3 regions of the Vibrio casei genome follow, and region 1 is predicted to be linked to each of the others. Evidence: riboswitches for the same ligand, from Rfam matches in the RefSeq annotation. Region 1 holds a riboswitch; each other region holds the start of a gene.
What was found. A riboswitch is a leader RNA that binds a small molecule or an ion and turns the genes downstream of it on or off. The one in region 1 is predicted to bind thiamine pyrophosphate.
Positions count from the first base shown of each region.

Region 1 (7,749 bases):
AGGTCTGCGGTTCGATCCCGCATAGCTCCACCATCTTTAAATGTTTTTACTAAGAATGTTTAAACATGGTTACCTCGAAAGAGGCTTAACTTGCTCTTTAACAATTTGGAAAGCTGACTAGATAAACATTTACTGTTTATCTTAATAAAAGTTCTCAAATCTTATTGCTTGCTTGCAAGTAATAAGTAACAACACACATTCAAGTGTCTTGTATTCTACAAACCAGTAATGGTTTGTTCTATTGAGTCCGGCAAATCGTTTATTTTGGATTACCCTCCAAAATAAACAAAAACTAAACCTTATTTAGTTGAACATACATAAAGACCCTTTTGGGTTGTATGGTTAAGTGAATAAGCGTACACGGTGGATGCCTAGGCAGTCAGAGGCGATGAAGGACGTATTAACTTGCGATAAGCGTAGATTAGGCAGTAAAAGCCACTTGAGTCTACGATTTCCGAATGGGGAAACCCACGTGCATAAGCACGTATTATTAACTGAATACATAGGTTAATAAGGCGAACCGGGGGAACTGAAACATCTAAGTACCCCGAGGAAGAGAAATCAACCGAGATTCCGAAAGTAGCGGCGAGCGAAATTGGATTAGCCCTTAAGCTTTATATGCGTCAGGTGAAGGCTCTGGAAAGTGCCGCGATACAGGGTGATAGCCCCGTAACCGACAACGCATACTAAGTGAAAACGAGTAAGGCGGGACACGTGATATCCTGTCTGAACATGGGGGGACCATCCTCCAAGGCTAAATACTCCTGACTGACCGATAGTGAACCAGTACCGTGAGGGAAAGGCGAAAAGAACCCCTGTGAGGGGAGTGAAATAGAACCTGAAACCGTGTACGTACAAGCAGTAGGAGCACCTTCGTGGTGTGACTGCGTACCTTTTGTATAATGGGTCAGCGACTTATATTTAGTAGCAAGGTTAACCGTATAGGGGAGCCGTAGGGAAACCGAGTCTTAACTGGGCGTCGAGTTGCTAGGTATAGACCCGAAACCAGGTGATCTAGCCATGGGCAGGTTGAAGATTGAGTAACATCAATTGGAGGACCGAACCGACTAATGTTGAAAAATTAGCGGATGACTTGTGGCTAGGGGTGAAAGGCCAATCAAACCTGGAGATAGCTGGTTCTCCCCGAAAGCTATTTAGGTAGCGCCTCGGACGAATACTACTGGGGGTAGAGCACTGTTAAGGCTAGGGGGTCATCCCGACTTACCAACCCTTTGCAAACTCCGAATACCAGTAAGTACTATCCGGGAGACACACGGCGGGTGCTAACGTCCGTCGTGGAGAGGGAAACAACCCAGACCGCCAGCTAAGGTCCCAAAGTATAGCTAAGTGGGAAACGATGTGGGAAGGCTCAGACAGCCAGGATGTTGGCTTAGAAGCAGCCATCATTTAAAGAAAGCGTAATAGCTCACTGGTCGAGTCGGCCTGCGCGGAAGATGTAACGGGGCTAAGCTATACACCGAAGCTGCGGCATCCTAGTTTACTAGGATGGGTAGGGGAGCGTTCTGTAAGCCGTTGAAGGTGAACTGAGAAGTTTGCTGGAGGTATCAGAAGTGCGAATGCTGACATGAGTAACGATAAAGGGAGTGAAAAACTCCCTCGCCGGAAGACCAAGGGTTCCTGTCCAACGTTAATCGGGGCAGGGTAAGTCGACCCCTAAGGCGAGGCTGAAAAGCGTAGTCGATGGGAAACGGGTTAATATTCCCGTACTTCTTATAAATGCGATGGGGGGACGGAGAAGGCTAGGTGGGCCTGGCGATGGTTGTCCAGGTTCAAGTGCGTAGGCTAATTTCTTAGGTAAATCCGGGAAATTGTTAGGCTGAGACACGATGTCGAGCTACTACGGTAGTGAAGTCATTGATGCCATGCTTCCAGGAAAAGCCTCTAAGCTTCAGTTTGTAAGAAATCGTACCCCAAACCGACACAGGTGGTCGGGTAGAGAATACCAAGGCGCTTGAGAGAACTCGGGTGAAGGAACTAGGCAAAATGGTACCGTAACTTCGGGAGAAGGTACGCTCTTGTTGGTGATGAGACTTGCTCTCTAAGCTGACGGGAGTCGCAGATACCAGGTGGCTGCAACTGTTTATTAAAAACACAGCACTGTGCAAAATCGTAAGATGACGTATACGGTGTGACGCCTGCCCGGTGCCGGAAGGTTAATTGATGGGGTTATCTTCGGAGAAGCTCTTGATCGAAGCCCCGGTAAACGGCGGCCGTAACTATAACGGTCCTAAGGTAGCGAAATTCCTTGTCGGGTAAGTTCCGACCTGCACGAATGGCGTAATGATGGCCACGCTGTCTCCACCCGAGACTCAGTGAAATTGAAATCGCTGTGAAGATGCAGTGTACCCGCGGCTAGACGGAAAGACCCCGTGAACCTTTACTACAGCTTGGCACTGAACATTGACCCTACATGTGTAGGATAGGTGGGAGACTTTGAAGCATTCACGCCAGTGGATGTGGAGTCAACCTTGAAATACCACCCTTGTAGTGTTGATGTTCTAACTTAGCCCCATTATCTGGGGTGAGGACAGTGCCTGGTGGGTAGTTTGACTGGGGCGGTCTCCTCCCAAAGAGTAACGGAGGAGCACGAAGGTGGGCTAAACACGGTTGGACATCGTGTGGTTAGTGCAATGGCATAAGCCCGCTTGACTGCGAGAATGACAATTCGAGCAGGTGCGAAAGCAGGTCATAGTGATCCGGTGGTTCTGAATGGAAGGGCCATCGCTCAACGGATAAAAGGTACTCCGGGGATAACAGGCTGATACCGCCCAAGAGTTCATATCGACGGCGGTGTTTGGCACCTCGATGTCGGCTCATCACATCCTGGGGCTGAAGTCGGTCCCAAGGGTATGGCTGTTCGCCATTTAAAGTGGTACGCGAGCTGGGTTTAGAACGTCGTGAGACAGTTCGGTCCCTATCTGCCGTGGGCGTTGGAAGATTGAAGGGGGCTGCTCCTAGTACGAGAGGACCGGAGTGGACGAACCTCTGGTGTTCGGGTTGTCATGCCAATGGCATTGCCCGGTAGCTAAGTTCGGAATCGATAAGTGCTGAAAGCATCTAAGCACGAAGCGAGCCCTGAGATGAGTCTTCCCTGGCGCTTTAAGCGTCCTAAAGGGTTGTCGGAGACTACGACGTTGATAGGTTGGGTGTGTAAGCGCTGCGAGGCGTTGAGCTAACCAATACTAATTGCCCGTGAGGCTTAACCATACAACACCTAAAGGGTTTTGGTTGGACTTAATAGATATATAAGACATGCTTGAATGAGTGTGAGAACGAACAGCTTTCCGAATTAAGTTAAACGCTTTTGCGTTTAACCAAAGAATTTGCTTGGCGACCATAGCGCTTTGGACCCACCTGATTCCATGCCGAACTCAGAAGTGAAACGAAGTAGCGCCGATGGTAGTGTGGGGTTTCCCCATGTGAGAGTAGGACATCGCCAGGCTTTAAATTTAGTTTACTGAATAGACACTGCGGAGTGGTAGTTCAGTTGGTTAGAATACCGGCCTGTCACGCCGGGGGTCGCGGGTTCGAGTCCCGTCCACTCCGCCACTTATTTTTAGATGAAAGCCTGATTCGAAAGAGTCGGGCTTTTTTCGTTTTCATTAAATATTAATCTTTAAATATACTTATATTTTTAGGGTTAATTATGGCTACACAAGATAAAAACGGATAATTATATTTATTGTGATTATATCATTGAATATGTGTAATTATTTACAGGCAAGTCTAAACTATCTAATGATACCTGTAATATTTAGTTAGAAAAATTCGGTAAGATGGATTGGGTACAAAGACCAATGATACTTCAAGAAGGAACGAGCTTAGGTGTGATTATTATTTTTTGACTATTTACGTAATGCACTACTCCTCGTTAAGTTAAATAGTAATGATATTAAAACATAGTCAGTAATATTATATAAAGATGGGGGAGGCAGTTATTATCGGAAATGTATTCAAGTGGATTTTAGTTGTCTTCAATACCAATGCTTAAGATATTAAATAGAATACAGTGCAGTAGCTAAGTTTACTAGTAAATAGAATCATCCAATATTGTATACATCGGCGTTATAAAAATAATATATAATCTATGTGTTTAAGGTTTATCAACTTCCTTTTTATGCAATTAGTTAGATAGGAGTCCTGTGTTGGGGCAGCTAGTTATTTTAAGTTATATCGCGTTGGGTGGGGCTATCGGCGCCTGTTCTCGTTATTTGATTTCTGAGTTTTGTGTTGCGTTACTGGGAAGAGGCTTTCCGTATGGAACACTAACGGTCAATGTGGTTGGTTCTGCGATTATGGGGCTTCTAATGGCGGCGATGCAAAATGGTGTGATTGCAGAATCTCCTTGGCGATTGATCATTGGCTTAGGTTTTCTGGGAGCATTAACCACTTTCTCAACCTTCTCAATGGATAATGTTTTACTTATGCAGCAAGGTGCTTTTTTCAAAATGGGATTAAATGTGTTGTTAAATGTCTTTTTGAGCATTTCAGCCGCGTGGGTAGGTTATCATTTTTTGATTAAAAACTAAGCTTAACATTGTTATAAATTCGTTATCGTCTATACTATTTTTCACTTGTCGGAGTGCCATAAGGCTGAGACCGCGTCGTTGCGGGATCCGTGAACCTGATCAGGCTAATACCTGCGTAGGGAACGAGAGAAGAGTAATCCATATTACCCCTCTATTAATGTAGCTGTGTTTTTATTCTGCAGACCTGCATTCTTGTGCATCAAAATCCGTCAAGCATTTACTCCCTTGGGAGCCCTAACTCAAAAAGTTAAAGGAAAATGCTATGTCGTCAAGTCGCAAACAAGCTCGAATGGAAGCAAAAAATTTCATTGAGTCTTTATCTGTTCAACCTTATCCCAATTCATCTAAAACCTATATTGAAGGTAGCCGCGCTGATATCCGCGTCCCAATGCGAGAAATTTCGCTTGCTGATAGTTTAATTGGTGGCGGTAAAAATAATCCTGTTTTTCAACCTAATGAGCCAATCCAAGTTTATGATACATCAGGCTTGTATACCGATCCTGATTATCAAATCGACCTTTATACTGGCTTGCCAAAATTGCGTGAACAATGGATAGAAGAGCGCAGTGATACTGAAATTTTATCGGATGTCAGCTCCTCTTTTACTAAAGAAAGACTTGAAGATGAAACGCTAGATAATCTTCGCTATGGCAATTTACCCCGAATTCGTAAAGCTAAATCTGGCCAGTGTGTCACTCAACTTTATTATGCAAGACAAGGCATTATCACTCCTGAAATGGAGTTCATTGCGATTCGAGAAAATATGGGTCGCCAGAAATTTGCCGATGAACAAATGAACCAACAACATCCAGGTAATAACTTTGGTGCTAATTTACCCAAGGAAATCACGCCTGAATTTGTACGCCAAGAAGTAGCAGAAGGGCGTGCGATTATTCCTTCTAATATTAATCACCCAGAATCTGAACCTATGATCATTGGCCGTAACTTTTTAATTAAAGTGAATGCCAATATCGGTAACTCATCGGTGTCATCTTCAATTGAAGAAGAAGTTGAAAAACTCGTGTGGTCAACTCGTTGGGGGGGCGATACGGTAATGGACTTGTCTACTGGTCGTAATATTCATGAAACTCGTGAGTGGATTTTGCGTAACAGCCCTGTACCGATTGGCACGGTTCCAATGTACCAAGCATTAGAAAAAGTGAATGGTGTTGCAGAGGATCTTAACTGGGAAGTGATGCGTGATACCTTGATTGAACAAGCTGAACAAGGGGTGGATTACTTTACCATTCATGCAGGTTTACTGCTTCGCTATGTTCCTATGACCGCTAAACGCGTGACTGGTATTGTTTCTCGCGGTGGTTCTATTATTGCTAAATGGTGTTTAGCACATCACCAAGAAAGTTTTCTTTATACCCATTTTCGTGAGATTTGTGAGATTTGCGCTAAGTATGACGTGGCACTTTCTTTGGGCGATGGTTTACGTCCTGGCTCTATCGCAGATGCGAATGATGAAGCACAATTCTCTGAACTACGCACATTGGGCGAGTTAACCAAAGTGGCGTGGCAATATGATGTGCAAGTAATGATTGAAGGCCCAGGACATGTGCCTATGCATATGATTAAAGAGAACATGGATGAACAATTAAAGCATTGCCATGAAGCACCATTTTATACATTAGGCCCTCTGACAACCGATATTGCACCGGGTTACGATCATATTACTTCCGGTATTGGTGCGGCCATGATTGGTTGGTTTGGTTGCGCGATGTTGTGTTACGTCACGCCTAAAGAGCACCTTGGATTGCCAAATAAAGAAGATGTGAAAACTGGTTTAATAACTTATAAACTAGCCGCGCATGCTGGGGATTTAGCTAAAGGACATCCTGGGGCTCAAATCCGAGACAATGCCTTATCCAAAGCGCGCTTCGAATTTCGCTGGCATGACCAATTCAATTTATCGCTCGATCCTGAAACCGCGCTAGCATTCCATGATGAAACCCTGCCGCAAGAGTCTGGAAAAGTTGCTCATTTTTGTTCGATGTGTGGACCTAAATTTTGCTCGATGAAGATTTCACAAGAAGTACGAGAGTACGCTAAAGATACTAAACAGGTAGCAGCGGATCAGGCGATTAATATCAAGATGCTAGATGATCCACTAGAAGGAATGAGACAAAAATCAGCTGAGTTCCTAGCCACAGGATCAGAGTTATACCATCCGGCGGTATCTCATCAGCCTGAAGAATCGGAGCAAGAGGTTTAATGATTAAGATTAAATTGCCACCACAGCATGATGATATCAAAGAGATATTCTTGCAATGCTTAAGCGCAGCTAACCAAGTCGGATTTACCACTGATCATATTCAAGTAAGCCACAGTAATAATGGCGACTTTGTTTATCACAATGGTATTGAAGACAAGATATTTTCGGTGCAATTGAATGCTCCTATTCCTGCTTTTGAGGAGGAGTCAGAGCTAACATCAAATGCATTGGCCTCAAACTTATCTCAAAGCGAAGCTCGGCATTTAGTGTATTTAGATGGCGCTTCACTGCCGGCAGTATTGAATAAAAATGCCGTTTATATTGATGCACTATTTAATGGTGAGCATCATGATATTTGGCTTAATACTGAAGCAGAGTTTTGCGTTTTACGTTCAGCGCAGAACATACAACTGGAACCACATCGTCATTTAGCATGGTTCTTTTCTTGTCTTAGTTTGGACTTTCCTTTGGAAGATGCCTTAACTTTAGCGCGGGCGGCTGTATCGCATTCTCATATTTCATCATCAAAAAAATTGAACTCAGCAGATGCCGTGTTGAATGTTTCACGTGAAACATGGCCAAAAGAGCGCTTCTTATTTCCAGTACCATTATTGGTTAATGACCGGGTGGAGCAGGAATTAGAACTTCAGTTTCAGTGGGAGAATATTCAAGAGTCTTTGTTTGATTTTGCTGAGCTAGAAAGAGATAAATTTCGCTTATATCCAGTGGTGACGGAATTTACTCAAATTGAAACGTTACTAAAGTTTGGAGTGAAAACGATTCAGTTACGCATTAAGGATCCAGATCAAAGTGACTTAGAGTGGCAAATTGAGCAAGCAATAAGACTGGGGCGTGAGCATGATGCGCAAGTTTTTATTAACGACTACTGGCAACTTGCTGTTAAGCATAAAGCCTATGGTGTGCATTTAGGGCAAGAGGATTTACTTACCGCAGATTTAAGAGTAATTGAGCGTTCAG
Region 1 is NZ_AP018680.1:2,679,705-2,687,453, reverse strand. Features, by position in the region: tRNA gene VCASEI_RS12570 (tRNA-Ala) at 1-33, shown strand, start outside; rRNA gene VCASEI_RS12565 (23S ribosomal RNA) at 341-3,228, shown strand; rRNA gene rrf (5S ribosomal RNA) at 3,348-3,463, shown strand; tRNA gene VCASEI_RS12555 (tRNA-Asp) at 3,494-3,570, shown strand; gene crcB (fluoride efflux transporter CrcB) at 4,167-4,550, shown strand; TPP riboswitch at 4,590-4,689, shown strand; gene thiC (phosphomethylpyrimidine synthase ThiC) at 4,813-6,771, shown strand; gene thiE (thiamine phosphate synthase) at 6,771-7,749, shown strand, end outside.

Region 2 (7,749 bases), 220 kb from region 1:
TTTAATGATGTAGGGCAGTGACATTAAACTGTTCACTAAAATCACAACCCAAAAAGCCAGACTAAAGACATCAACCTGATTGCGTAGCAGCAAAAATAACCCTGTACTGACCACGATCCCCGGCGTCACGAGGATGATCGTACCCATCAGCTCTAAGCGACCAGCTCGATGAATCAAGCCTTTTAAATGCCAAGCTCGGCTGGTAAACAAAATGGCAACGCCCATCAATAACGAGAGCGTGCTCGCCAAAGTAGCCACTTTAATAGAGGCCGCTAAAGCCTGCCAAAATCGTTCATCTTGCAACACGGTTAACGACTTAGGATTAAGCCCCTGCCAAACCACCATGAATAAAGGCGGCAGTACTAAAATCATGGCAGCAATAATCCACACTCCATCCCAAATTTTTGCCCTTTTAGTATCAGATAATAATGCTAAACGTTGTTGAGCTCTCATAGTTGAAGCTGGCAGTACTTTCGTCAAGCGTAATAAGGTTAAGCTTAATACACCGCACAACACCATTTGCCATAACGCCAAAATGGCACCAGCTTGTAAATCGAAATCAAACTTAATCGCTTGATAAATCGCCAGCTCAATAGTGGTCGATTTAGGCCCCCCTCCCAATGCCATCACCGTAGAAAAGCTCGTAAAGCACAACATAAAAACTAAGCCGGCCACCTGAGGCAATTGCTGGCGCAGTCGTGGCCATTCAACTTGTCGAAATTTTTGCCAATGGGTCATGCCTAAATTAGCACAGAGTTTATGTTGCTCATTCGGAATAGATTCTAAAGAATGCAATAATAAACGGCTAGCATAAGGCAAGTTAAAGAACACATGAGCTACCAAGATTCCATTTAAACCATAAATAGAAAAAGGTAAGCGTGCATCAAAGGCTCTAAAGGCATCCGCCACCACCCCACTGTTACCCAAAATAGCCAAAATACCAAAGACCCCAACTAATACAGGTAACACCAAAGTCGACGCAAAAATCTTCAACAGCAGATTTTTACCTTTAAATTCACGACGAGATAAAGCATGTGCAACCGGAATGGCAAAACCAATACTCAGTAATGTTGAAAAGAAAGCTTGATAGAAGCTAAAAAAGGTAATGTGGCGGTAATAAGGGTCAGAAACGATCCAACCCAGATTTAAGGTAGGGGCGTGCTGAATGAGCGCACCCACTGTTGAGCTCACAAATAAGCCAATCGCCACCGCAACTGCAATGCCTAATTTAGGTACGGCAACATTAACCACAATGCATTCCTATAGTTAAGCTTGCCAATGACACGTTCAAATAATGAAACAAAACATTTATTGTGATAACGCCATTTGCCATTCACGAGTCCAGCTTTTCAGCTGTTTCGCCACAACTTGAGGATCAAGTGATAACATTTTACTTGGTAGTGTTAGCTGATCATAACCTTTTGGCAAAGCAATATCAGTCACCGGGTACATCCAATTTCCAGTCGCCATCACCGATTGAAAATCGTCAGTTAAAATAAAATACATAAACTCATCCGCCAATTTTTGATGCTTAGAGCTTTTCATTTTAGCGGCTAACTCAATTTGCGCATATTGACCTTCGGTAAAATCAGCGGCGGCGTATTGCTCATCATTTTCAGCAATAATATGATAAGCCGGTGAAGTGCTGTAAGACAAAACCATATCACTCTCCCCTTTTAAAAACATAGGGTAAGAATCAGACCAACCTTTACTGACAGTCACGGTTTTTTTAGCTACTTTTTGCCAAGCATCCGCAGCATTGTCACCGTATACCGTTTTCATCCAAAGCAACAGGCCTTGCCCCGTAATTGAAGTACGCGGATCTTGGTAAATAATCGTGAAATCATCACGATCAACTAACTCTTTTAAGCTTTTCGGTGGATTTTTCATCTTGCTTTTGTTGTACACAAAAGCAAAATAACCGTAATCAAAAGGAACAAAATAGTCGCTGTTCCATCCTCCCGGAATCGTAACCTTTGAAGTATCAACATTATGTTTTGCAAGTAATCCCGTTTCTTGCGCTTGCGCCATGATGTTGTTATTTAACCCTAACACCACATCCGCTTTAGTATTTGAGCCTTCTAAACGAATACGACTAAGTACCGATCCACCATCATCTAATGCCACAAAGTTCAAGACACAACCACATTGGCTTTCAAATGCTTGCTTAATCTTAGGCCCTGGCCCCCAATCTGAAGTAAATGAATCATAGGTGTAAACGGTTAGGGTTTCTTTCTCAGCAGAGATAGCCGTAGTTGAAAAAGCCATCACGTAAGGTAATGTGAGAGCGGTCAGCCATTGGGTTGTGAAGTTCACTAGATGAATCCTTATTTAGTGAGCGGCACAGGGGGGAGAAAAGGAAGAAGAATCCTGACTCAATTCCTACGCCAGCATTATCTGGTTCAGGTTCACGGGTCTCTTAAAAGATCTCAGCCAAATCCGTCATTGATTTAGCACCCCGATGAGTATTAATGAACGTGATTGTATTGAGTTAACCGTTAATAGGCCAGAGATTAACACTAAAAATGATAAGCATAATTCATTTTAATCTCGTTGATCATAACCCCATCGAGGGACCAAACCTTGCTCAACACCTAAATGATCAAGGATTCGTGCCACCATAAAATCAACCAGATCATCAATGGATTTTGGTTGATGATAAAACCCAGGTGCAGCCGGCATGATCGTAACCCCCATTTGGGAAAGCTTATGCATATTTTCTAGGTGCAATGTCGAAAATGGTGTTTCACGAACCACCAGCAATAATTGTCCGCGCTCTTTCATTACCACATCGGCAGCCCGTTCAACCAGATTATCGGACATGCCATGAGCAATCGAGGCAACACTGCCTGCAGAGCAAGGGCAAACGACCATTTGTTTTGGTGCTGCAGAGCCCGAAGCCACTGGAGAAAACCAATCTTCCTTGCCACACACAATCAACTTTTCACTATGACCATTTAGATGTTCAACTAATGCTTTTTGCGCAGCCTCTGGACCACTCGGTAACTTCAAGCCATGCTCAGTTGCCATCACGACACGAGCAGCAGAAGAGATCAACAAATACACCGTATAGTCAGCCGCCAATAAACACTCTAGCAAACGTAAACCATAAGGCGCACCAGAAGCGCCCGTGAAAGCTAGGGTTATTCGCTTTTTTGCAGATTGAGACATATGAATTTCCTCAACAAAGAATGATGATTTAGAGTGAAAAGATCATAGTGATCTATTTACTTCCCATGATCTATTTGCTTACGATGATCTTTTTGCTTCTAAAGCCGTTAACAGCTTATTGTGGATCCCTTCAAACCCACCATTACTCATTACCAAAATTTTATCCCCACTTTCGGCTTGAGCCACAATGTGTGCCACAAAACTATCAATATTGCTATCCACATAGCTTGGTTGTGGACATTGGTCAGCAATGTCTTGCACCGACCATGAAATATTCTTCGGTTGGTACAAACATACTTCATCGGCGTGTTGAAATGAAGCGGCTAGCGTTTGCTTATGTACGCCCATCTTCATGGTACTAGAACGAGGTTCAAAAACGGCAATAATTTTACGGTTTCCCACCTTATTACGTAAGCCTTCTATCGTGAGATCAATAGCGGTAGGATGATGCGCAAAATCGTCATACACTGTAATCCCATTCACCTCACCTTTTAATTCTAATCGACGCTTTGTGTTAATGAACTTCCCTAGGGCTTCACAAGCGAGATCAGCGGTCACCCCAACATGACGAGCCGCCGCAATCGCCATTAACGCATTATTAACATTATGATCACCCACAAGATCCCATTTTACAGTCCCCGATAATGCACCATCTAAATAAACGTCAAAATGACTACCATCTTTTGCCAATTTACTCGCTTTCCAATGACCATCATCACCAATATGCTCCAGTTCACTCCAGCAACCCCGTTTAATCACCTCTTCCAAACCAGAGTCATTCGTTGGCGTTAAGATCCTGCCGTTTCCAGGCACAGTTCGGACTAAATGATGAAATTGACGCTTAATTGCTTCTAGATCGTCGAAAATGTCAGCATGATCAAACTCAAGGTTATTCATCACCAACGTGCGAGGATGGTAATGCACGAACTTTGAACGCTTATCGAAAAAAGCACTGTCGTATTCATCGGCTTCCACCACAAAAAATACGCTTTCACCTAATCGAGCTGAAATACCAAAATTACCAAGCACCCCTCCAACTAAGAAGCCTGGAGCATAACCGCAATCTTCTAAAATCCATGCCAGCATGCTTGAAGTCGTGGTTTTTCCATGTGTTCCAGACACCGCTAACACCCAGCGATCATGTAATAAAAACTCTTGTAGCCATTGAGGGCCAGAGGTGTACTTTAGATTGTTATTTAGAACATATTCAACACAAGGATTACCACGACTCATGGCATTACCAATCACGACTAAATCCGGTGCAGGGCTTAGTTGGCTTGGATCAAAGCCTTCAATTATTTCAATACCTTGTGATTCAAGCAATGTACTCATCGGGGGATAAACATTGGCGTCACACCCCGTCACTTTATGTCCGAGTTGTCTTGCGAGTACCGCAGCTCCACCCATAAAAGTGCCACAAATACCAAGAATATGAATATGCATAACCGTCGTTCCTGCTCCATCAGCGGAGGTTGAGAATGTATCAAATAAATGAGGGTGGAATAGTAACGTAAAGCAGACAAAAAGTATGGTTAGAATTTAGTAAGCTATCATTTAAAGAACCGTTGTGACCTCACACTTTGTGAAATTTCACAAGTTACTTCATTACCATTAAAAAGTTTACCAATTTACAATTCGTTAAAACCTAATACACCTCTAAACAAGGTATTGTTTCGCCTAACGACACATAAGGATCAATCATGTCGACCATGCGCACACTTGGTGAATTTATTGTAGAAAACCAACATCATTTCCCTCACGCCAGTGGTGATCTTTCATCCCTTCTCGGCTCAATTAAATTGGCGGCAAAAATCGTCAACCGAGAAATCAATAAAGCAGGTTTAGTAGACATTACTGGAGCAGCCGGAGCTGAAAACATTCAAGGTGAAGAACAACAAAAACTCGATCTTTACGCGAATGACAAATTCAAAGCCGCATTAGAAGCTCGAGATCAAGTCTGTGGTGTAGCAAGTGAAGAAGAAGATGAAGCCGTTGCATTCAATAAAGATCTAAATAAAAACGCCAAGTATGTGGTATTGATGGATCCATTAGATGGCTCATCTAATATCGATGTAAACGTTTCAGTCGGAACTATCTTCTCTATTTATCGTCGTGTTTCACCGATTGGCAGCACCCCAACCCAAGAAGATTTCTTACAACCGGGCAATAAACAAGTGGCCGCTGGTTACATTATTTATGGTTCATCCACCATGTTGGTTTATACCACGGGTAATGGTGTCCATGGCTTCACTTATGATCCTTCGCTTGGCGTATTTTGTTTATCACATGAACAGATGATGATCCCACAATCTGGCACCATTTATTCCATCAATGAAGGCAACTACATTCGTTTCCCAACAGGAATAAAAAAATACATCAAATATTGCCAAGAAAATGTGCCAGAAGAGAAGCGCCCTTATACTTCACGTTACATCGGTTCATTAGTCGCCGACTTTCACCGTAACCTATTAAAAGGTGGCGTGTATTTATACCCAAGCACAGAGAGCCACCCAAATGGCAAGCTTCGTCTTTTGTATGAATGCAATCCTATTGCCTTTTTAATGGAACAAGCAGGCGGTAAAGCCAGTGATGGTAAAAATCGTATTCTTGATCTAAAACCAACAGAATTACACCAGCGTGTGCCATTTGTGGTTGGTTCTCCTATCATGGTCAATAAAGTCGAAAGCTTTTTAGAGCAATACCCAGAATAATATTTAATCTGAACTCAGAAGAAAGAGGAGGCGTTGGCTTCCTCTTTTGTATTATCAAATAGACACATCCATCAAGGGAACAAATTTCCTTCGCATATTTATCTCATTCACTTTACAAACCCTTCACAACTCACGTTATAATCATCACGTTATTTTATTATCCAATTATCAAAACTTAGGAAGGAAGCCTCATGAGCTTAAACAACGTCCCTGCTGGTAAATCACTACCAGATGATCTCTATGTCGTGATTGAAATCCCAGCAAATGCTGACCCAATTAAATACGAAGTTGATAAAGACAGCGGCGCCGTATTTGTTGACCGTTTCATGTCTGCACCTATGTTCTATCCATGCAACTACGGCTATGTAAACCACACGCTTTCTTTAGATGGTGACCCAGTAGATGTATTGGTTCCAACACCATTTCCATTGATTCCAGGTTCAGTTATTCGCTGTCGCCCAGTTGGCGTTTTAAAAATGACGGATGAATCTGGTGAAGATGCAAAAGTGATCGCGGTTCCACACAGTAAGCTGTCAAAAGAGTACGATCATATTCAAGATATCAACGATGTACCTGCTTTATTAAAAGCACAAATAACTCACTTCTTTGAGCGTTACAAAGATCTTGAAGAAGGCAAATGGGTAAAAGTAGACGGTTGGGAAGATGTTGCAGCAGCACGCCAAGAAATTTTAGAATCTTTTGAGCGCGCTAAAAAATAACCCTGCCATAAAAAGACCAATGATAAATTGCCCCCAATTGTTGAGTAATCAACATTGGGGGTTTGTTATAACAGCACTACATTCGGCTACCATTATATTGAGTACTTGAGGCCATGTAGTTTTGGCCGAATTGCGGATTAACCTCATCACAGATGCCACGGTAAGTTTGTCCTGAAGAAGCTAACCATGATGGATTTTGGCTACAATACTGTTTTTGCCCAATCAAGTAACCTTGGTGATAAGCATCGGCAGCGGCAGCATTAAGCTCCATAAGTCCACTTTTTTTCTCTAAATCCTGTTTAGAATATTCAACAAAACCTTGATTAGCTTGTTTTTCTCCATACGCCTTCCATGCTTGGACATTACTAGTATCTGGCATATCGTGTTGCGATGCACAACCAGCTAATACCACCAGTATGAGTATTAAAAAGAAACTTTTCATCGTTATTCTCCTTATATTGAAATAAGTACTTTGTGATTACTCGTCACTGAATAGTCAATAACTGATAGTCTCAATGATTGAGACTAAATAATCGTACTCGCAATATAAGATACGCATGGCTTATGATTAAAGTTCACTTTTTAATCAAAACTAAACTGATAAATAAAATCAACAGCACTGTCTAATCCGGTAACCGCTTCAATATAAAAATTAGTCACTAACTCATATCGAACCGTAAACTCCCCCAGTGCGTTAAAGATACCTACGCCATATTTTACTTGTAAACCGGGGGCGATATAACCACTCACCGTCACTTGAGAATCATCCCCAGAGCCTGCAGTTCCCAACTGAAGGTCTTGCACACCAAACGCTTCTCCAATTTGCCCAACAACTTTGCCACTTTTCGCCAAACTTAATCCAATCAAAGCAGTTGTCATGGCGCTGCCCCCGCCCACATCATCAACATCTCGACCGCGTAATAAGTAAGACAGAGCACTGTTTTGCGACATAGCCGGCTCAGAGAAAATCGTCACTTCTGGTGCATCAGCAGGCCCTGTCACTTGAATCCCAGCGACTACATCATCTTCTGTATTATCTGGATTACGAATCGCTTTGATCGCGACATAAGGCTGATCAGCAGGACCATTCATTAAGATCTTGCCCTCTTTGATGATCAAGTCTTGACCAAACGATTGGTAATAACCAT
Region 2 is NZ_AP018680.1:2,455,597-2,463,345, forward strand. Features, by position in the region: gene thiP (thiamine/thiamine pyrophosphate ABC transporter permease ThiP) at 1-1,251, opposite strand, end outside; gene thiB (thiamine ABC transporter substrate binding subunit) at 1,309-2,268, opposite strand; TPP riboswitch at 2,363-2,471, opposite strand; gene VCASEI_RS11450 (flavin prenyltransferase UbiX) at 2,545-3,171, opposite strand; gene mpl (UDP-N-acetylmuramate:L-alanyl-gamma-D-glutamyl-meso-diaminopimelate ligase) at 3,250-4,614, opposite strand; gene fbp (class 1 fructose-bisphosphatase) at 4,872-5,882, shown strand; gene ppa (inorganic diphosphatase) at 6,074-6,601, shown strand; gene VCASEI_RS11470 (DUF2799 domain-containing protein) at 6,678-7,043, opposite strand; gene tamB (autotransporter assembly complex protein TamB) at 7,184-7,749, opposite strand, start outside.
Region 2: it holds a riboswitch for thiamine pyrophosphate, as region 1 does, so the genes downstream of both, thiB (thiamine ABC transporter substrate binding subunit) here and thiC (phosphomethylpyrimidine synthase ThiC) in region 1, are expected to answer to the same signal.

Region 3 (7,749 bases), 1.3 Mb from region 1:
CGAACGTAACCATTAGATAGGTTGATGGCTTGTGGAACAAAAACCACCCGGTAACCTTTTTCTGGCACCGGGTAGAACTCGCCATCTGGGCCCAAAAACATTTCTCCATTCTGATTTGGGATCATCCAGGTTGGACCGAGATCAAACACTATTTCTTTAGAATTGGGGCCAGACCAAGAGCGGCTGAATGCAGGCTTTTTGAAAGGTGATTCGTCTGAGGTTAACGCTTCCATAATTTGCTTGGTGGAATTATGAATGATACCAAAGCCGGGAATACGATTAATGGTTTTATCCGATAGCCAAGTGTAAAAGCGTTGCTGCAGACTACCGTCAAAGATAATACCAACGATTAACATTAAAACGATGGCTGCCATTAGGCCAAAGCCCCATATATTGCTCAGGGTCTGATGTAGGCTCTCAGGTAAAAAATAACCTGCCGTTTTATCCATGAACGTCACTACTGCATTAACCACCCAACAGGCGATCACTAACGGAATAACAAACAGCATTCCAATTTTAATTTTTCTGATTAACAGCTTTTTCATAATGAAAACGACTCTTTTGTACTAAGAATAACGTCATACTTTAAACGTTTTGAAAAACCATACCAACTGTTTATATTCATGAACAAAAGCTTGCGTGTTGATAAAAGCTCTGCATTAATAACAGGTAAAGTTAGATTGAAGATGAGCAGAATAGTAATGACAGATAATTTTCTTATTGATCAATGGCAGTTTAATGGTGTAGACGCTCAGCAGATCAAAGTACAAGATGAACATCAATCAAAAGTGCAACCGAGAAATTGGTATCACTGTCAGCGAGAGTCTTTAGGTTTACGAAAATGGCTGCAATTTAATGATATTGAACCTGGCATCATTGATAGTTTATTAAAAGATGATACAAGACCTCGCTTTGAACTTTATGAAGATGGTTCCTTTTTATTAATTTTGAGAGGGGTCAACCTTAATGAAGGGGCAAAGCCTGATGATATGCTCAGTATTCGTTTGTTTTGGAGAGATAACAGCCTTATAACGACAAGGAAAGTATCGTCTCGAACCATTAGCAATATTCGAAGCGCTTTATTAAAAGGTAATGGACCTAAATCTTTGCCTCACTTGCTTATGGCGATTATTGCAGGTTTAAATCTGAATATTGAAAAATTCCTAAATCAAACGGAAGAGCGCTTATTTGAATTAGATGAAGTTGAACACGATGATAATGAACTGCATTTAATCCATAAACGTATTTTAAAACTTCGTCGATTTTTAAAACCCCAACGTTATGCTTTAAATGATCTTGTTGAGGCGAATATTCCAGATATCAATTCGGTTGAAACACACAGTTGGAACGTATTGGATACCAGTACACGATTGACTGAGTCGATGGAATTTTATCTAGAACAAATTCAAGTAATGAAGTCAGAAATAGCGCAAGATCAAGCTGAAAAAATGAATAGAAATACCTACTTATTTACTATTGTAGCGGCAATATTTTTACCTCTTGGTTTCTTGACCGGGTTACTGGGTATTAATATTGGTGGGATGCCGGGTGTTGATAGCCCAACCGCGTTTACTTTGTTTTGTGCGGGCCTTGGTGTCACCTTGCTAATCGAGTTGTTTTTACTTAAGTGGTTGAGATTTTTCTAGTTAATGTTTTTTTGTGTTGGATATCTAGCTATAGATTATTATTATTGTTTTCTAAAAGGTTGAGTTAACATTTTTATCAAACTCTGTTCTTTCAAGTGTCGGAATAAATCGATGCCAATCTTCATTGATTGGTGCCCATCTTTAGGTTGGCTAATGTAACTGTTAAACCAACGATCCCAAACCGATAAACAAAAGCCATAATTGCTGTCGGTTTCATTACGATAAATGGAGTGATGCACACGGTGCATGTCTGGCGTTACGATGATTTTTCTTAATTTGTTATCTATGTTTGACGAGATTTGAATATTACTGTGGTTAAACATTGCGCTAGCATTCAATAAAATTTCAAATAATAGTACTGCGATGGGGGAAATGCCAAAAGTAAGAATCATGATCATCTTAACCAACATAGATAACCAAATTTCAATAAAGTGAAATCGAGAACCCGTGGTGACATCAATGTCTTGATCTGTATGGTGAACACGATGTAATCGCCATAATAGCGGCACTTTATGAAATACTCTGTGTTGCCAGTAGATAATCACATCCAAAAGAATGAGGGATATCACCCCGGTCAGTACAGCATTCATATTGATAAGATTGAAAAGTCCTATGTGCTTTTCTTGAGCGACAATAGCGGTTGAAACCGCTAAAAATGGTAAGGCAATAGGCAACAGCAATCCATTGACCACTACTAAGCTCATATTATTTAACCATCGATACCATTTCGGCTGGGTTAATGATTTTCTAGGCAATTTGATTTCCCATAATGCCATGACAAACAAAACAGTGATAAAGATACTGACCCGAATGATATTCTGATTTTCAAGTAATAAATCCATCATACAACTTGATTTCCTATACTGTATTGTTACCTAAGTGACATTTTATACCAACCAGGGTGTGTTGATTATTTCTACTGCGTTGTCAAAGCCTTGCGTTGGCTAATTTTGACTTTAATTGTATGCGTCTGTTTTTATTTCGATAAATGATGACGAGCTTAGTGATAGATTATGAAACGAAAAAATGTATAAAAGGGAAAACCATGACAATAAATACACCACGATTACTGCTCAGGCAATGGAATGAAAGTGATTTGGCACCATTTATTCAAATGGGCCAAGATCCTGATGTTATGCGTTTTTTTCCATCAGTTTTAACTCAAGATGAATCAGAAGCTTTAATGAAAAAGATTATGGCATTAATTGACGAAAATGGGTGGGGTTTTTGGGCCGTTGAAATAAAAGAAACGAAAGAATTTATTGGGTTCGTTGGCTTAAATGCGGTAGAAAATGATCTTCCTTGTACGCCATTTATTGAAATCGGTTGGCGAATTAACAAACCATTCTGGGGGCAGGGTTTTGCGCCAGAAGCGGCTAAAGCAGCATTAGAGTATGCTTTTACAGAATTAAACCAAAAATCGGTTTATGCTTTTACTGCCAAACAAAATTCCCCCTCACGACGAGTCATGAGTAAAATTGGCATGGTAAATACTCGTAATGATTTTGATCACCCTAAATTGCCCGATGGTCATATTCTACAACGTCATTGTTTATATTGTATTGGTCGTTAACCTTGGTTTATTCACACCCCGAGGTTAATGATGAGAGAAAAACTTTACATTGTGTAATGGGCATTTTAAATTACACCTATTAGTCGGGGAGCTGAAAAGCTGAGATCATGATGAGACCCGTTGAACCTGATCCAATTAACATTGGCGGAGGGAACTAATAAGCTGGTGTATCCATTATTCCTATCTTTAGGTTTATTACTCTAGCATTATTACTTCTGCTGCCTGAATAGGAAGTAATATGCTTGAAAAGCCAACCTCTCAATCTTCATCTATTTCTCACATTGTGAATATTCTTACTATTGCCGGTTCAGATTCTGGAGGTGGTGCAGGTATTCAAGCCGATATTAAGGCGATTTCAGCAACCGGAAGTTATGCTTGTTCCGTTATTACCGCATTAACGGCGCAAAACACCCAGGGTGTGAGTGGGATTTATTCTATTTCTGCAGAATTCATTGGTCAGCAATTGGATGCGGTATTTCAGGATATTGATATTGCTGCAGTAAAAATAGGCATGCTTAATGACTGTAGTGTGATTAAGGTGATTGCTGAGAAAATCAAACAATACCAACCCCCATTTGTGGTTTTAGATCCGGTGATGGTGGCGACCAGTGGCGATCCACTTATTCAAATATCAGCCATTGAAACTCTGAAAGAGGTGCTTTTTCCTTTAGTGAGCTTGATTACTCCAAATTTACCTGAGGCGGCATTATTAATCGGCAGTGATATGCCGTCTAGTGAAGCTGAGATTGAAGGTTTCATTGTAAAACTTCGCGATCATGAACCGCTTAATAACATCAATGTGCTCTTAAAAGGCGGTCATTTTTGTGGCGAGCAAAGTAATGATTGGTTAGTGACACCAAAAATGGTAGAGATTTTTAGCCATAAGAGGGTATTCACAAAAAATACCCACGGCACTGGCTGTACTTTATCGTCGGCGATTGCTTCTTATCTGGGGCAAGGTTATCCATTAACGCAAGCGATAGACCTAGCTAAGACTTATCTTTCTAATGCATTAGTGCAAGCTGATTTGCTCAATGTTGGGAAGGGAGCGGGGCCTGTTCATCATTTTTATAATTTGCCTTGTTAAATCTCTTTCTTCAACCTGTTCCATACTTGTGAGCTTATTTACGGAGTATTGTTATGAATCCACCGGTTATGAAAACATCAAAAACGCAGCATCACCCTTTTCCGCTTTCTCAAAAAATTGCGAATACGCTGCAATCTTTACGTGAGCAACGGCCATTAGTGGTGAGTGTGACCAATTATGTGGTTATGAATAATACAGCTAATGCTCTGCTTGCCATTGGGGCCTCTCCCATCATGGCACACAGCAGGCAAGAAATGGCTGAACTAATGGCGTTTTCAGGTGCTTTGGTGGTGAATATAGGCACGCTTGATTCTATTTGGATAGAACGTATGAGATTTGCTATTGAACAAGCCAATACTTGTGGTAAACCTGTCATACTTGATCCTGTCGGTTGTGGTGCCAGTCTATTACGCACCAAAACCTCGCGTGAATTTTGTCAATTAGCCGAAAAACTGATTATACGAGCGAACGCTTCTGAAGTGATGGCATTGGCCAATGTACAAAGCCAAGTGAAAGGCGTAGATGCTTTAGATAGCAGTGAGTCCGCGGTTATCGCAGCTAAAAAGTTAATTGAGATGTATCACGTAAACCATGTTGTTATATCAGGTAAAGATGACTTTATAGTGAATAAAGATAGTGTGATTAAATTAAGTAATGGTAGTCCATTAATGCCGAAAGTAACGGGAATGGGCTGTACTCATACGGCTTTAACCGGTGCATTTTCAGCTATAGATTTTGACAATGCAGGATTATGTGCAACTGGGGTGTTAGGCGTCGCAGGGGAGCTTGCAGAAAAACAAAGCCAAGGGCCAGGTTCAATGCAAATGAATGTGTTGGATCAATTACATTTATTAAATAGCCGGGATATCGAATACACATTAAGCAGTGAAGAATGTTCATGAATGATAATAGAAACCATCAAGAGGGCTCCACTTTCGATTATCCTTTGTATTTAGTTTCAGATGAACGCAGTACAGGCGAGACACTTGCTCATATTGTAAGAGAGGCTTTATTCGGTGGTGTTTCAATTGTACAGCTTAGACATAAAGATAATGATATTCGGGCTTTTATTAAAAGGGCGGAAACAGTCAAATATGTCATTGATCAATTTAATTTAAATCGAAGGGTCGATGGTATGGGCATGAAGACTCATGTTCCTTTTATCATCAATGACCGCGTTGATGTTGCTCTTGCTGTCGAAGCGGATGGGGTCCATCTTGGTCAAAGTGATATGCCTGCAGTATTGGCGAGGCAGTTAATCGGTGAGAAAAAGATTTTAGGGCTAACGGTCGAAACGCCTCAACAATTGCTTGAAGCTCAAATGTTACCAGTTGATTATCTTGGTATTAGCACGATTTTTAATACAGCAACCAAAAGTGATACGAAGCACGAATGGCGCCTTGAGGGGTTAACTCAAGCTGTAAAGAGTAGCGCGCTACCTTTGGTGGCAATTGGTGGAATAGACGAGGGTAATATTGCCAGAATCGCACAGACTAAAGTGGGTAGTATTGCCTTAGTCTCCGCGATTTTTTCAGCGCAAGATCCTAAGGCAGCATCGGCTCAATTAGTGGCTTTAATTAAATCTGAAACACAGTAACTTTATATGGTCTCGATCAGTATCGTTAACTTAAAATTCGTTAGAACGTTTTACGAGTCTCTTTTGATTCTACGTTCTAATAATTTAGCCCCACCACGGTAGACAAACAAAGACCATAAAATGAGCCCACACCCCATTATTTTCCCTGCTGACATATCGTCACCATAAAACACGACACTTAATGAACTTGCCCACACAGGTTCTAAAATCATGATAATGGCGGCGTTGCCAGAGGTCGTTAGTTTTTGTCCAACTGTTTGCATAACATAACGTAAACTTGTTGAAATAATAGTACTTAATGCTAACCACATCCAAGTAATGTCACTGATTTCATTTGGCCATTTTTCTAACCATAACGATGCAATGCTCGCCACTGCACCGACAACAAATAATTGAATACAGGCTAGAGTTAGGCTTGGGACACTTTGGGCGTACTTAGCATTAAAATTAAAATGGAAGGCGAGCAGCATAGCTGAAATTAAAAACCATAGTTGGCTTGGTGAATGATGATAACCATTAGATAAAGAGAGCATCGCTAATCCCGAAATCGCAAAGGGTAAAGAAATCCAAAACATGCGAATAGGACGTTGTTTAAATAGTACCCATGCGACAAAGGGCGCAAACAACATGGCTAAACTTGAAATAAATGCTCCTTCGGCAAGAGTATCAGTCACTGAAATGGCAGTGACCCATGTTAAAAGCGCAGTCGACATTAATAACCCGACACAAGCAGCGTTAATTAATTGCTTTTTGGACAGTAAGAAGAGTGTTTTATAGCAGAAAGGAAGAAGAAAAACAGACGCAGCAATAAAACGGATACCAATAAAAGCAAAAGGAGGAAGACCCGCTATGGCTTGTTTTGAAAAAATCCAACCCAATCCAGCAAACACAGTGGTGAGTACTAATATTAGCGTTGCTTTAGCTTCTTGATTCATTATTTTTCTTATCAATAGTGAGGCGATTTTTTAGCTTAACATGCAAAATAATTTATACCAGATCTTGTGTTTAAATCACTTAGAGATAGATGATATTCCATTTACTTGCTCTGACATGTGAGTATCTAGGTAATAAAAAGCCCTAGCAGAATATACTAGGGCTTTATGATTTAGCTGAGAAAGAGTATTAGCTTAAAGATTCAGATTTATGTTTTAAATCTAACTTAATTTCACCCGCTTTAGGGTTATTGAAAGTATCAACATCCAACTCATTTTCAGATTTGGCCACAATACAAGTTACAACGCTGTCACCTGTAATATTTACCGCTGTGCGGATCATATCAAGAAGGCGGTCAACACCCATAATTAATGCAATCCCTTCAAGCGGTAGACCCACTTGATTGAGTACCATAGCAAGCATGATTAAACCAACACCAGGAACACCAGCCGTACCAACAGAAGCTAGCGTGGCGGTTAAGATCACCGTCATGTAATCGCCAAGGGATAAATCAACATTAAATGCCTGAGCAATAAAGGCTGTTGCGACACCTTGCATGATCGCAGTACCATCCATGTTGATCGTCGCACCAAGAGGGACCGTAAAAGAAGCAATCTTATTACTTACTCCCATACGGTGTGTTGCGGTTTCCATTGTCACAGGAATGGTTGCGTTAGAAGATGCGGTAGAAAATGCAAACATAATGGCATCTTTCATCTTCTTCCAGAAAATGATCGGATTTAATCCAGACAATACTTTCAGAAGGATACTGTAAGTAATGAAAGCATGAATCAATAGTGCCGCGACTAATACTAAGAAATAAGCCGCTAAATTAGCAATCGCATCCAAACCAAGACCAGTAAACAGCTTAGCCATCAAGAAGAAGATACCGTAAGGTGCTACTTCCATTAGA
Region 3 is NZ_AP018680.1:1,359,408-1,367,156, forward strand. Features, by position in the region: gene VCASEI_RS06545 (DUF502 domain-containing protein) at 1-545, opposite strand, end outside; gene VCASEI_RS06550 (CorA family divalent cation transporter) at 702-1,646, shown strand; gene VCASEI_RS06555 (sterol desaturase family protein) at 1,688-2,491, opposite strand; gene VCASEI_RS06560 (GNAT family N-acetyltransferase) at 2,692-3,219, shown strand; TPP riboswitch at 3,294-3,389, shown strand; gene thiD (bifunctional hydroxymethylpyrimidine kinase/phosphomethylpyrimidine kinase) at 3,458-4,306, shown strand; gene thiM (hydroxyethylthiazole kinase) at 4,360-5,208, shown strand; gene thiE (thiamine phosphate synthase) at 5,205-5,903, shown strand; gene VCASEI_RS06580 (DMT family transporter) at 5,954-6,838, opposite strand; gene VCASEI_RS06585 (dicarboxylate/amino acid:cation symporter) at 7,026-7,749, opposite strand, start outside.
Region 3: it holds a riboswitch for thiamine pyrophosphate, as region 1 does, so the genes downstream of both, thiD (bifunctional hydroxymethylpyrimidine kinase/phosphomethylpyrimidine kinase) here and thiC (phosphomethylpyrimidine synthase ThiC) in region 1, are expected to answer to the same signal.